3 regions of the Allorhizobium sp. GW101-3B10 genome follow, and region 3 is predicted to be linked to each of the others. Evidence: predicted binding sites of a transcription regulator. Region 3 holds the regulator's gene; each other region holds the start of a gene.
What was found. The regulator PhoB, encoded in region 3, activates phosphate uptake and scavenging genes when phosphate is short. The targets are predictions, from matches to a motif close to TGTCATNNANCTGTCAT.
Positions count from the first base shown of each region.

Region 1 (3,880 bases), on a different contig from region 3:
GGTGCCGCGTTCAGACGCGTCAGATCGCTGGTGGGGTTCCATGTGGACATCTGATCATCCACCTCTCCTACCGCTGCTTGAAGTGCGGCCTGCACGGGTGCGGGGTCAAACCCCTCTGCCCTATAAAACAGCGCAGACCAGCGCGTGCCCATGGTGGGGCCGTTCAGCGCATGGCGCTGCAAGTCAGTAAACATCTTCGACATAACGCCCCTCTGCTTTCAGTGCGATTGGCGTCAGCCCAACGGGGGCGAGAATATCCGCCAGCGCATCGGCGACCCCGACGGCCATCTCTCGGCCGCCGCACACCATCACCCGCGCGCCATCTCGGATCAGTCGGGCAATCTCCGCCCCCTCAGCGCGCAACGCGTCCTGAACATAATGCGGCTTGGCCCCGCGTGATATGGCTGTGACCAGTCGGGTCAGGTGACCCTGCGCCTGCCAGACCCCGAAATCTTCGCCGTAAAGAAAGTCACTGTCGGGGTGGCGCATGCCAAAGAACAGGTGAATCGGGCGGTTGCGGGCATTGGCACGGGTGAAGCCTGCAAGCGGGCCGATGCCGGTGCCCGCCCCGATCAGAATCAGCGGTGCAGCGCTGCGGTCCGCGTGGAACCTGGGGTTGGGGCGCAGGAAGGCGGCCACGCTGTCACCGGGTTCCAACGCCATAAGCTGGCCGGAGCAAAGACCGCCGGGCAGTTTTCGGACCACAACCTCAACAAAACCATCCCGACGTCCCGAGGCCAGCGAATAGAAGCGGGGCAACGTCGCACCCTCGGGCAGGATGCCCAAAAGGTCGCCCGCCTGAAACCGACCAAAGCCACGGCCCGTCAAACGTCGCCAAAGCGAAATCTTCGGCAGGGCAAAGCGCAGGATTGCGGTCTGGGCCTGCACCTCGGCCCCGTAATCGCGGCGGGACATCAGCGTCAAAGGCTGCGATTGCGGCACAACCGGTAGGTGGGTGAGGGCAAGGGTGATGCCCATAGCGGCCCCAAGCGCCTGGCCCCAGCGGGCAAAATCCTGCGGCGATTGGCGGTCGACGGTATCAAAAGCAAGCAGCTCCTGCCAGCCTTTGGCCTCGGCGGCAGTAGATACCTGTAGCGGCTTGCCAACATAAGCGCCTCTGCTCGCAAACATCGGCATTTTCTGCTCGAATTATCTGACAATGGAGCGGGCGTCGTGCTCACGCTCTTTGCCAATGTGCTCGCAAACATCCGGGTCTGCTTGCAAACATCCGCCACGTGCTCAGATTAATTGCCAGCGACGGCATGGTCAAACCGGGACGCCTGCCTGTCGTAGTTGCTCGGTCAGCTGACGGGAATATTCGGGATCAAGGGTGCCCGCCAGGAAGGCGCGGATATACGGACATGCGCTGTGGCTTTCCCTCCTTGGCGCTTCGGGTGCAGGAGGTTCTGCAGCATGATCCGTTGTCAGGGCATCTCTTCGTCTTCAGGGGCCGCAGATCGGATATTTTGAAGATCATCTGGCATGATGGTCTGGGCGCCTGCCTTTTTACCCGGCGGCTGGAGAAGGGCCGGTTTATCTGGCCGAATATGGGATAGCATCCGTCAAGGTGGTGTAGAATTGGGACCGGGCCGTCATGATCAGGCGGCTCTGGGTGAAATTTCTCCATCGCAGCTACGCGAGGAGGTAGAGCTGAGTTTAAGTGCTGTCATTGAAGTTTCACGAGCCTGATAAACGGACGTCATATGTCGCCCATAGTGATGCAAATATTCAATCGATGCACCACTAACGATCAGGATTATTGTGATGCTGGCTCTGAACGGAGTTGCCGTGACCTATGCCAACGGCACCCAAGCTTTGAAGACAACGACATTGACGTTCAACCAGGGTCAGTTCGTCGTGCTCCTCGGTAGATCCGGCGCAGGCAAATCTACCCTCATCCGGACACTCAACGGCTTGGTTGCGCCGACGTCTGGTTCGATCACTTCTAACGATATTGGTGCTCTGGATGCGGAAACTAAGCTTCGCATTCACCGAAGGCGAACTGGGATGATATTCCAGCAGCACCAACTCATAGGGCGCTTGAGCGCGCTCGACAACGTCATGACGGGCCGCCTGGGCTACCACTCTGGCTGGCGTACGTTGTTCCCTATGCCGCGTTCGGATCGAAGGCTGGGGTTGGAATGCCTTGAACGCGTAGGCCTTCTTGATAAGGCTCTCGTCAGGGCGGATCAACTATCCGGCGGTCAGCAGCAACGGGTGGGCATTGCGCGCGCGCTGGTCCAGAAGCCCCAACTGGTCCTTGCAGATGAGCCCGTTGCAAGTCTGGACCCTGAAACGGCTGTCGAGGTCCTGTCGCAGCTTCGCGAAATATGCACAGCCGACGGCATCACTGCTGTGATCAGCCTTCATCAGATCGATCTAGCTCGCCGGTTCGGCGACCGGGTCATTGCTATGCGCGACGGGGAAGTGGTTGCGGACGCCGCTGTCGACGAACTGACCGATCAAATGTGTGCGTCGATCTACCGCAGCGCCCCAAGAAATCCGACCACAACACAAGATTTGTCCAACTACGAGTATGATCAACCTTTAGCTGCCATGGAGGCCGCATTATGAAGAAGCTTCTGTCCCTCGCATTCCTCGCCGTTCTTGGCTGGAGTTCGTTGGCGCATGCTGGCTCAAATCCAGAGACATTGCGCGTCGCGTTGCTACCGGACGAGAACGCCGCCACTGTCATCAAAAACAATCGTCCTCTCGAGGAGTATCTTGAGAAGACACTCGGTCGGGAGATTGAACTGATCGTAACGACCGACTACTCGTCAATGATCGAAGCGATGCGTTTCGGCCGGCTTGAGTTGGCTTATTTCGGGCCGCTCTCTTACACGCTCGCGAAAACCAAGGCTGATATCGAGCCTTTCGCAGCACTTATGAAGGATGGCGAAACTACCTATCGCGCTGTAGTTGTCGCCAATGCAGAGGCTGGCATCGAAAGCCTTGAAGATGCAAAAGGGAAAAAGGTCGCGTTTGGGGACGTGGCTTCCACCTCAAGCCACCTTATCCCGAAATCTATGCTGCTTAAGGCCGGAGTTGAGGCTGGAAAAGACTATAGCGAGAACTTCGTAGGGTCGCATGATGCCGTGGCTATTGCAGTGCAGAATGGCAATGCTCAGATTGGCGGACTTTCGTTGCCCATCTACAATTCAATGGTCGCTCGTGGCACCATTGATCCTAAGAAAGTTATCGCCCTCGCCGAGTCCGATCCGTTCCCGCAGTACCCCTGGACCATGCGGTCGGATCTTGACACTTCGTTGAAAGAGGCGATCACCAAAGCCTTCATCGACCTTAAAGACGAAAAGGTATTGGCATCCTTCAAAGCCGATGGGTTCGCTCCGATCGATGACAAAGCCTACGACGTCGTCCGTGAGCTCGGTAAAGTGCTGAACTTGGACCTGAGTCAGTAAGGCGCGTTCGAGACAGTTTCTCACCTTTCGACGCAGGCGCTGGCCTGCGTCCTTTCTTCCAGGATATGTGATGACACAGCCGTCGGCCGACTACGACTCTATCCTTCAACATCAAAACAAAGCTTGGACCAGAGCTGGCGTGATCGCGTTGGCAATTGCGTGTGTGATCATTGTTAGCAGTTATCACTCCGGTCTTCTTGATCTGGAGCGTCTGGGATCTGGGTTTCCTGCGCTCTGGCAGCTCGGTACGGAAATGTTTCCCCCGGATTTCAACCGAGGCTTGGAGTGGATCAGCCCTCTCATCGACACTCTGGCGATGAGTATAGCTGGGACTGCGATCGCGGTACTGATATCACTTCCAGTTGGCTTTTTCGCCTCAGGGAAAACAGCACCCAACGCTGTCATCTATATGATCTCGCGTGGATTGTTGAATGGTCTACGGTCGATCCCGGAGCTGATTA
Region 1 covers NZ_JBWKZR010000003.1:28,074-31,953, forward strand. Annotated here, with positions in the region: gene AC07Y0_RS25585 (FAD:protein FMN transferase) at 1-203, opposite strand, end outside; partial or broken gene AC07Y0_RS25590 (hypothetical protein) at 184-1,089, opposite strand; gene tnpB (IS66 family insertion sequence element accessory protein TnpB) at 1,362-1,556, shown strand; gene phnC (phosphonate ABC transporter ATP-binding protein) at 1,765-2,574, shown strand; gene phnD (phosphate/phosphite/phosphonate ABC transporter substrate-binding protein) at 2,571-3,419, shown strand; gene phnE (phosphonate ABC transporter, permease protein PhnE) at 3,490-3,880, shown strand, end outside.
Region 1: the regulator PhoB is predicted to act here: its motif matches at 1,665-1,681, upstream of phnC (phosphonate ABC transporter ATP-binding protein).

Region 2 (3,880 bases), 740 kb from region 3:
CGTGGTGCCGTCGATGGCGCCGATCACGAGGACCTTGGCACCCTTGGTGACCATGTTCTCGATCTGGGCAAGCTGGTTCGGAATATCGTCGTCAGCAAACTGCAGGTCCGGCTCGTAACCGGCATCCTTGAACAGCTTTTCCATGGTCTCGCCGTCCGAGATCCAGCGCGTCGACGTCTTGGTCGGCATCGAAATACCGACTACGCCCTTCGTTTCCGCAATTGCCTGCGACGCGAACATCGAAATGCCCAGCGCGACAGACGCAATAAGAGTGGTGATTTTCTTCACGGAATTCCTCCCTTGGCTGATCGTGCGGTCCCAGCTCCTTCCGGCAACCGCACACTGCAAGAACCGGCGACTGCATGAGCCCCGCCTGATCCGAGGCGAGTCTTAGTGCCTCGGATATACCGATCAAATGAATAATTTGACTTTCTGCATACCGTGATTGATATGTGAATCATGCCTGAGATCCTTGCCAACCGCCTTCTGCCCAAGCACTTCAGCCTGATTCGCGCCGTTGCCGAATACGGCCAGCTCAGCCTCGCGGCCAATGCGCTGGCCATGACGCAGCCCGCCGCGTCGCGCATGCTGGCCGACATAGAACGCCAGGTGGACGCGCCGGTCTTCGTGCGTACGCCCAAGGGCATGGAGCCGACGGCGATCGGGAGCGCGCTCGCGCGGCGGGCCGAAAACCTGCTGGAGGAGATCCGGGAAGCGGCCCGCGAGGTGGAGGCGATCCGCCGCGGACTGACCGGCACCGTGCGGGTGGGCGCCGTGACCGGCGGCGCCGTCGGCTACGTCGTGCCGGCGATCCAGGCGCTGAAAGCGGAGACCGAGACGGTCGACATCCATGTCGACGTGGCCGCCAGCGGCTCGCTGATCGCCGACCTGCTGGCGGGACAGCTGGATTTCGTCCTGGGGCGCATTCCCGCCGGCATCGACGCCCGCCAGTTCTCGATCACCGGCATGCTGAGCGAGGAGGTGGACCTGCTGGTGCACCAGAATCATCCTCTGGCCAATGCCGAGAGACTGACGATGTCGGACCTCGTCCATTTCCCCTGGGTGATGCAGGCGCCGGGTGCGCCGATGCGCCAGGCGCTGGAAGGCGTGTTCGTCGCCCAGGGCGCGCCGATCCCTTCCAACATCGTCAACACGACCTCGCTGCTGGTGATGATCGCCATGCTCGCCGCCTCGAACGCCATCGCGCCGATGTCGCGCGAACTCTCGGAGCTGCTGTGCCGGCACACGACGGGCACGGGCGTCACCCGGCTCGATGTCCGGCAGGAGATCTCGGTCGCGCCCTATCACCTGATCAGCCTTGCGGGCAAGCGGATGAGCCCGATCGCCACGCGTATGCGCGATCTGGTGGCCCGCGAGTTCGACAGCCGCCGGCGCGTCTGAACGGACCGCTGCGGATCGCCCCACCCTCGACCGGACCTGGGGACTGCGCCGCTCCGTGCATCCGCGACGGGCGAGCCGGTTCATGCCCGCCGGACGCGCCAAGACTTGCAATTTCGGCCTCTTGAGGCAGACTGTCATTCATCCGTCACGAAGGCGAGGTTTTGAAGCATTGATGAGCGATCAGTCGGATACAGGGCCCGATGAGTTCGGAAGCCAGGAACCGAGCCCCGCATCCGTCGTCGATATCCGCGAATATCGCCAGGCCCGCGATCCGCTGCCCGTCACCTTCCACCGCCGCGAACTGGACGCCATCCTGTGGATCTACGGCCGGATGGTCGGCGAAGGCGCATGGCGCGACTACGCCATCGACCACCTCAAGGACCGGGCGGTGTTTTCCGTGTTCAAGCGTTCGGGCGAGTTCCCGCTTTACCGCATAGAGAAGAATCCGAAGCTCGCCGGCAAGCAGGGCGCCTTCTCCGTCATCGGCGCGGACGGCCGCATCCTCAAGCGCGGCCACGAGTTGAAACAGGTGCTGAAGGTGTTCGACAAGTCGCTGAAGCTCGTCGAATAGGACTCATCCGGCAAAGAGCGTCCCGGGATAGCGTGACGGATCCGGATCGGACGTGTCCCCCTCGCCCAGCGCGATCTGCATGAACACCGTATCGAGCCACTGGCCGAGCTTGAAACCCGTGCCGTTGAGCGTGCCGACCATGCGGAAACCGCAGGAGCGATGAACGGCGATCGAGGCGAGGCTCGCACCGCCGATGACGGCGACCATCTGGCGAAAGCCGAGATCGGTCGCGCGCCGCACAAGCTCCTCGAGCAGGAGGCGGCCGATGCCCCGGCCCCGCGCCGCGGGCGCCAGATAGATCGAATCCTCGACCAGCCAGCGATAGGCGGGGCGCGTACGGAAGGCCGAAGCGTAGGCATAGCCAAGCACCTCGCCCGACGGGTCGACGGCGACGATATAGGGATAGCCCTGCCGCGTGATCGCCTCGAAGCGCGACTTCATCTCGTCTTCGTCCGGCGGCACCAGTTCATAACTCGCCGTGCCCGTCATGACCGCATCGGCGTAGATGCCGGTGATCGCGGCGATGTCGGCCGCACTGGCGTTTCTGAGCGTCACTGTCATGGAGGTCACCGGGAGGCTGGGCAGGATGGCCCAGTTTTCCATAGCGCCACCGGGCTTTCAAGCGGCCCGGCCTCGCGCCTCAACGAAAAAAGCCCGGCGCGTCGGCGCCGGGCTTCCCCGGGAGCGAACTCCCGGAATGCGTCACATCGTCCGCCTCAGGCGTTGATGTCGTTGTCCTTGGTTTCCTTCAGGAAGATCATGCCGATGACGAAGGTCGCGCCAGCGACGATGATCGGGTACCAGAGACCGTAGTAGATATCGCCCTTGGCGGCGCTCATGGCGAAGGCCGTTGCCGGGAGAAGACCACCGAACCAGCCGTTGCCGATGTGGTAGGGCAGCGACATGCCGGTATAGCGGATGCGGGTCGGGAACATCTCGACGAGCATCGCGGCGATCGGGCCGTAAACCATGGTGACGTAGATCATCAGCACGGTGAGGACTGCGATGACGCCGGTCCAGCTGACCTTGGCCGGGTCGGCGACCATCTTGAACGCACCGCCGTTGGCGATGGTGTAGACGGCCATTTCGGGAGCAGCGGCAGCTTCTTCGGCCGTCAGGAGCTTTTCCTTGACCAGATCGGCCGTCGGAACCATGGCCTTTTCGCCTGCGCGGATGGCAACAGCGTCCAGGGCGAGTTCCGGGTTGCCGGCGACGAAGGCGTCGAGCTTCACATCCGGAACCTTGGCGGCTGCGCGGACCAGCGGATAGCCGTTGGACTGCAGGGCAAGGTTCATGCCCTTCTGCATCTTGGCATCCAGAGCCTTGGACTGGTCGGCCGCCTTGACGGCGTCATAGCTCTCGATGGTGGCATCGCCGATCTTGATCGTGGCAACCGAGCCGGCCGGGCCGGCGACGACATCATACGGAACCGAATTCTTGGTCAGCGTCGAAGTCGCGATGTCGCAGGAGGTGGTGAACTTCGCAGTACCCGTCGGGTTGAACTGGAAGGTGCAGTCTGCCGGATCGGCGGTAACCGTTGCACGGATGCTTTCCTGCGCCGCGAACAGGGCAGGGTTACCGAACTGGGTCATGGCCTTGAAGAGCGGGAAATAGGTGAGAACGGCGAGAAGCAGGCCGGCCATGATGATCGGCTTGCGGCCGATCTTGTCGGACAGCCAGCCGAATACGACGAAGAACAGGGTGCCGATGGCGAGCGCGATGGCAACCATGATGTTGGCGGCCTGCGGGTCGACCTTGAGCACGTTCTGCAGGAAGAACAGCGCGTAGAACTGGCCGGAATACCAGACCACGGCCTGACCGGCGACGGCACCGAGCAGGGCGAGGATGGCGACCTTGGCGTTCTTCCACTGACCGAAGGCTTCGGAGATCGGCGCCTTCGAACGGGTG
Region 2 covers NZ_JBWKZR010000001.1:4,118,747-4,122,626, reverse strand. Annotated here, with positions in the region: gene chvE (multiple monosaccharide ABC transporter substrate-binding protein) at 1-288, opposite strand, end outside; gene AC07Y0_RS20290 (LysR family transcriptional regulator) at 460-1,401, shown strand; gene AC07Y0_RS20285 (DUF2794 domain-containing protein) at 1,574-1,972, shown strand; gene AC07Y0_RS20280 (GNAT family N-acetyltransferase) at 1,976-2,533, opposite strand; gene AC07Y0_RS20275 (MFS transporter) at 2,689-3,880, opposite strand, start outside.
Region 2: the regulator PhoB is predicted to act here: its motif matches at 1,534-1,550, upstream of AC07Y0_RS20285 (DUF2794 domain-containing protein).

Region 3 (3,880 bases):
AGCGTCTCCTGGCCGGGGACGTCATAGAGGTTCGAGAGATGCCAGACCTTGCCGGCCTGCGTCGTCAGCGCCTCGATCAGGTGCGGATGGGCATGGCCGAGCGAATTGACCGCGACACCGGCCGCAAAGTCGAGATAGCGTTCGCCACCCTCGGTCACCAGCCACACACCCTCGCCTCGCTCGAACCGCAAGGGCGCGCGCATATAGGTCTGATAGAGGGGAGAGGCTTCTGCCATGATGAAAACACTCCTTCGGGAGGGCTTGACGGGACGACGGACGCTTTTGATCTCCCGGCGAACGGTGCCTTGAAAAATCAAAAATGCCGCCTTGCGGCGGCGGGGGCACTATCGACATTTCGACCTTGCCTGTCAACGAAACAGCGCGGCGCGCCTGAATTTTCGACCATGCCGGGAGCAAGACCGCGTCGTTTGACCACGCGAGCGGCCGCGACGCGCCAGGGTAGCAAGTTGGGGAAAACTCCAGAATCGATTCGCGATGATTCGACCGACTCTTGTCACGGAGTCAGCCCGGCACTAGGTTAATAGTCAATAAAGAAACTGCATGCGGCGGAACCAGTCACCGACAGTATCGAGGCGAGTTTGTTTCGGATCCTTCCGAAGCAACGGTGAGCGATTCTGCCATCACAAATCGCGAGCGGCGGAGAGATAACGGCATGAATTGGACAGATGAGCGCGTGGAAAAACTCAAGCGACTTTGGTCGGAAGGCTTGAGCGCGAGCCAGATCGCAGCACAACTGGGCGGTGTGAGCCGCAATGCCGTCATCGGCAAGGTTCACCGACTGAACCTTCCGGGCCGCGCCAAGGCCGGCGGCAGCTCGGCTGCGACGCGGGCAGCCAAGCGCCCGGCGGCTGCACCGCGCGCCACGACCTTCGCGTCGCGCGTCACGACCCGCACCGTCGCCCGCGCCTCGGGCACCAACATGCTCAAGGAAGAGATCGAAATCGACGGCATCGAGGAGATCGCAGTCGCCCCGAGCCGTGGCGTCGTCCTGCCGATTTCGCGCAAGCTGGCGCTGACCGAACTCACCGAACGCACCTGCAAGTGGCCGATCGGCGACCCGATGAAGGACGACTTCCACTTCTGCGGCTGCGAATCCGCGGATACTTCGCCCTATTGCGGCTATCACGCCAAGCTGGCCTATCAGCCGGTCGGCGAGCGCCGCAAGGCAGCGAACGCGGCAGCCCGCTAAGGCGGATCGGACAGAAGTGCCGGGCGGCCTGCCGCCCGGACTTGGCCCTGTCGCGAGACACGACCCATTGGCCGGCCATCTGATGCCGGCGGATACGAAAAACGGGCCACGCGGGCCCGTTTTCTGTTTGTCCGTTGGGATCGACTGCGCCCTTCAGGCTTCCATCGAATAGCCCGCGCCGCGGACCGTGCGGATGACGTCCTGCAGGTTGGAGAAGTTGAGCGCCTTGCGCAGCCGTCCAACATGCACGTCGACCGTGCGCTCGTCGACATAGATGTCGTGGCCCCAGACTCCGTCCAGCAGCTGCGAACGTGAGTAGACACGGCCAGGCGAAGCCATGAGGAACTCCAGCAGGCGGAATTCGGTCGGGCCGAGGCGCACTTCGCGGCTCTTGCGGTGAACGCGATGGGTTTCCCTGTCCAGCTCGATATCGCCGCAGCGCAGGACGCTGGAGAGCACTTCCGGGCGGGCACGGCGCAGCATGGCCTTGACGCGGGCCATCAGCTCCGGCGTCGAGAACGGCTTGACGACATAGTCGTCGGCGCCGGTGGCGAGCCCGCGGACCCGCTCGCTCTCCTCGCCGCGCGCCGTCAGCATGATGATCGGCAGGCGCTCGGTTTCGGGGCGCATGCGCAGACGGCGGCAAAGCTCGATGCCGGACACGCCGGGCAGCATCCAGTCGAGGATCAGCAGGTCGGGAACGCGTTCCTGCAGGCGAAGCTCCGCCTCGTCCCCGCGCAGGATCGTTTCAACCTCGTAGCCTTCAGCCTCCAGATTGTAGCGGAGCAGGACGCTGAGGGCTTCCTCGTCCTCGACGACGGCGATTTTGGGAAGCATGTCGGTCGATAACCTCTCGATGCAGCCGGATTATTCGGTGATGGCACCGAAGGAGGAGGTCAGGTCGTCCTTCGGACGCTCTCCTTCGGGCTGGTCGCCCGTGGCCATGTAGTAGATGGTCTCGGCGATGTTGGTGGCATGGTCGCCGATGCGCTCGATGTTCTTGGCGCAGAACAGCAGATGGGTGCAACTGGTGATGTTGCGCGGATCTTCCATCATGTAGGTCAACAGCTCGCGGAACAGCGAGGTGTACATGGCGTCGATTTCCTCGTCGCGGTCGCGGATCGACTTGGCCTTTTCGGCGGAGCGCGTCGTGTAGACGTCGAGCACTTCCTTGAGCTGGATCAGGGCCAGTTCGCTGAGGTGTTCGAGGCCACGGGCCAGCTTGCGCGGCACGCCGGTCGCCTGGATGGCCATGACGCGCTTGGCATTGCTCTTGCCGAGGTCGCCGACGCGTTCCAGGTCGTTGGCGATGCGCAGCGCGCCGATGATCTCGCGAAGGTCGGCGGCGACCGGTTGGCGGCGGGCGATGGTGATGATCGCCTTGTCGCCGATCTCGCGCTCGGCCGCATCCATGATCACGTCATCGGAAATGACCTTCTGCGCCAGCGCCGCGTCGGAGTTGACCAGCGCCCGCACACTGTCGGCGACCATCTGTTCGGCAAGGCCGCCCATCTCGGTGATGCGGCGCATCAGGTATTTCAGTTCTTCGTCATAGGCGGTGTAGATATGCGATGCCGACATGTTCGTTGTCCTTGAATTTGGTGTCCGCTCGGATGGAAGCGCCGGCTCAGCCGAAGCGGCCCATGATATAGTCCTGGGTGCGCTGATCGTCCGGATTGGTGAACATCTTGTCCGTGTCGTTTTCCTCGACCAGCAGGCCGAGGTGGAACATCGCGGTGCGCTGCGACACGCGGGCGGCCTGCTGCATCGAGTGGGTGACGATGACGATGGTGAAATTGGCGCGCAACTCGTGGATCAGTTCCTCGACCTTGGCGGTGGCGATCGGGTCGAGCGCCGAGCAGGGTTCGTCCATCAGGATGACTTCAGGGCTCACGGCGACGGCACGGGCGATGCAAAGGCGCTGCTGCTGGCCGCCGGAGAGACCGGTGCCGGACTCCTGCAGCCGATCCTTCACTTCGTTCCACAGGCCGGCCTTGAGCAGGCTGCTTTCGACGACCTGGTCGAGATCGGCCTTGGAGCGGGCGAGGCCATGGATGCGCGGGCCGTAGGCGATGTTCTCGTAGATCGATTTCGGGAACGGGTTCGGCTTCTGGAAGACCATGCCGACGCGGGCGCGCAGTTCGACGACGTCGATGGACGGGTCGTAAATGTCCCCGCCATCCAGTGTGATCTTGCCGGTGACCCGGCAGCCGTCGATCGTGTCGTTCATCCGGTTCAGGCACCGCAGGAAGGTAGACTTGCCACAGCCGGACGGACCGATGAGCGCCGTCACGGTGTTCTTGCGAACGTTCAGATTGACGTCAAAAAGCGCACGCTTCTCGCCATAGTACACCGACACGTCTTGGCCGATCATCTTGTAGTCAACTTCGGTCATCTTCTGTTCCAGTGCCTTCTCAACCGCTGCGTCGGACAATATGTTCATCTCTCTTGGCTCCCGTTACCAGCGCCGCTCGAAGCGTTGACGCAAATAGATCGCTATCCCGTTCATCACGATCAGGAACCCAAGAAGAACCAGAATGGCCGCCGAGGTGCGCGCCACGAAGCCGCGCTCGGGGCTGTCCGCCCAGATGTAGATCTGGGTCGGAAGGGCAGTCGCAGCATCCATGACGCCGCCTGGTTCCGAGGTGATGAAAGCATTCATGCCGATCA
Region 3 covers NZ_JBWKZR010000001.1:3,377,780-3,381,659, forward strand. Annotated here, with positions in the region: gene AC07Y0_RS16775 (aspartate aminotransferase family protein) at 1-236, opposite strand, end outside; gene AC07Y0_RS16780 (GcrA family cell cycle regulator) at 674-1,210, shown strand; gene phoB (phosphate regulon transcriptional regulator PhoB) at 1,364-2,047, opposite strand; gene phoU (phosphate signaling complex protein PhoU) at 2,078-2,791, opposite strand; gene pstB (phosphate ABC transporter ATP-binding protein PstB) at 2,838-3,653, opposite strand; gene pstA (phosphate ABC transporter permease PstA) at 3,669-3,880, opposite strand, start outside.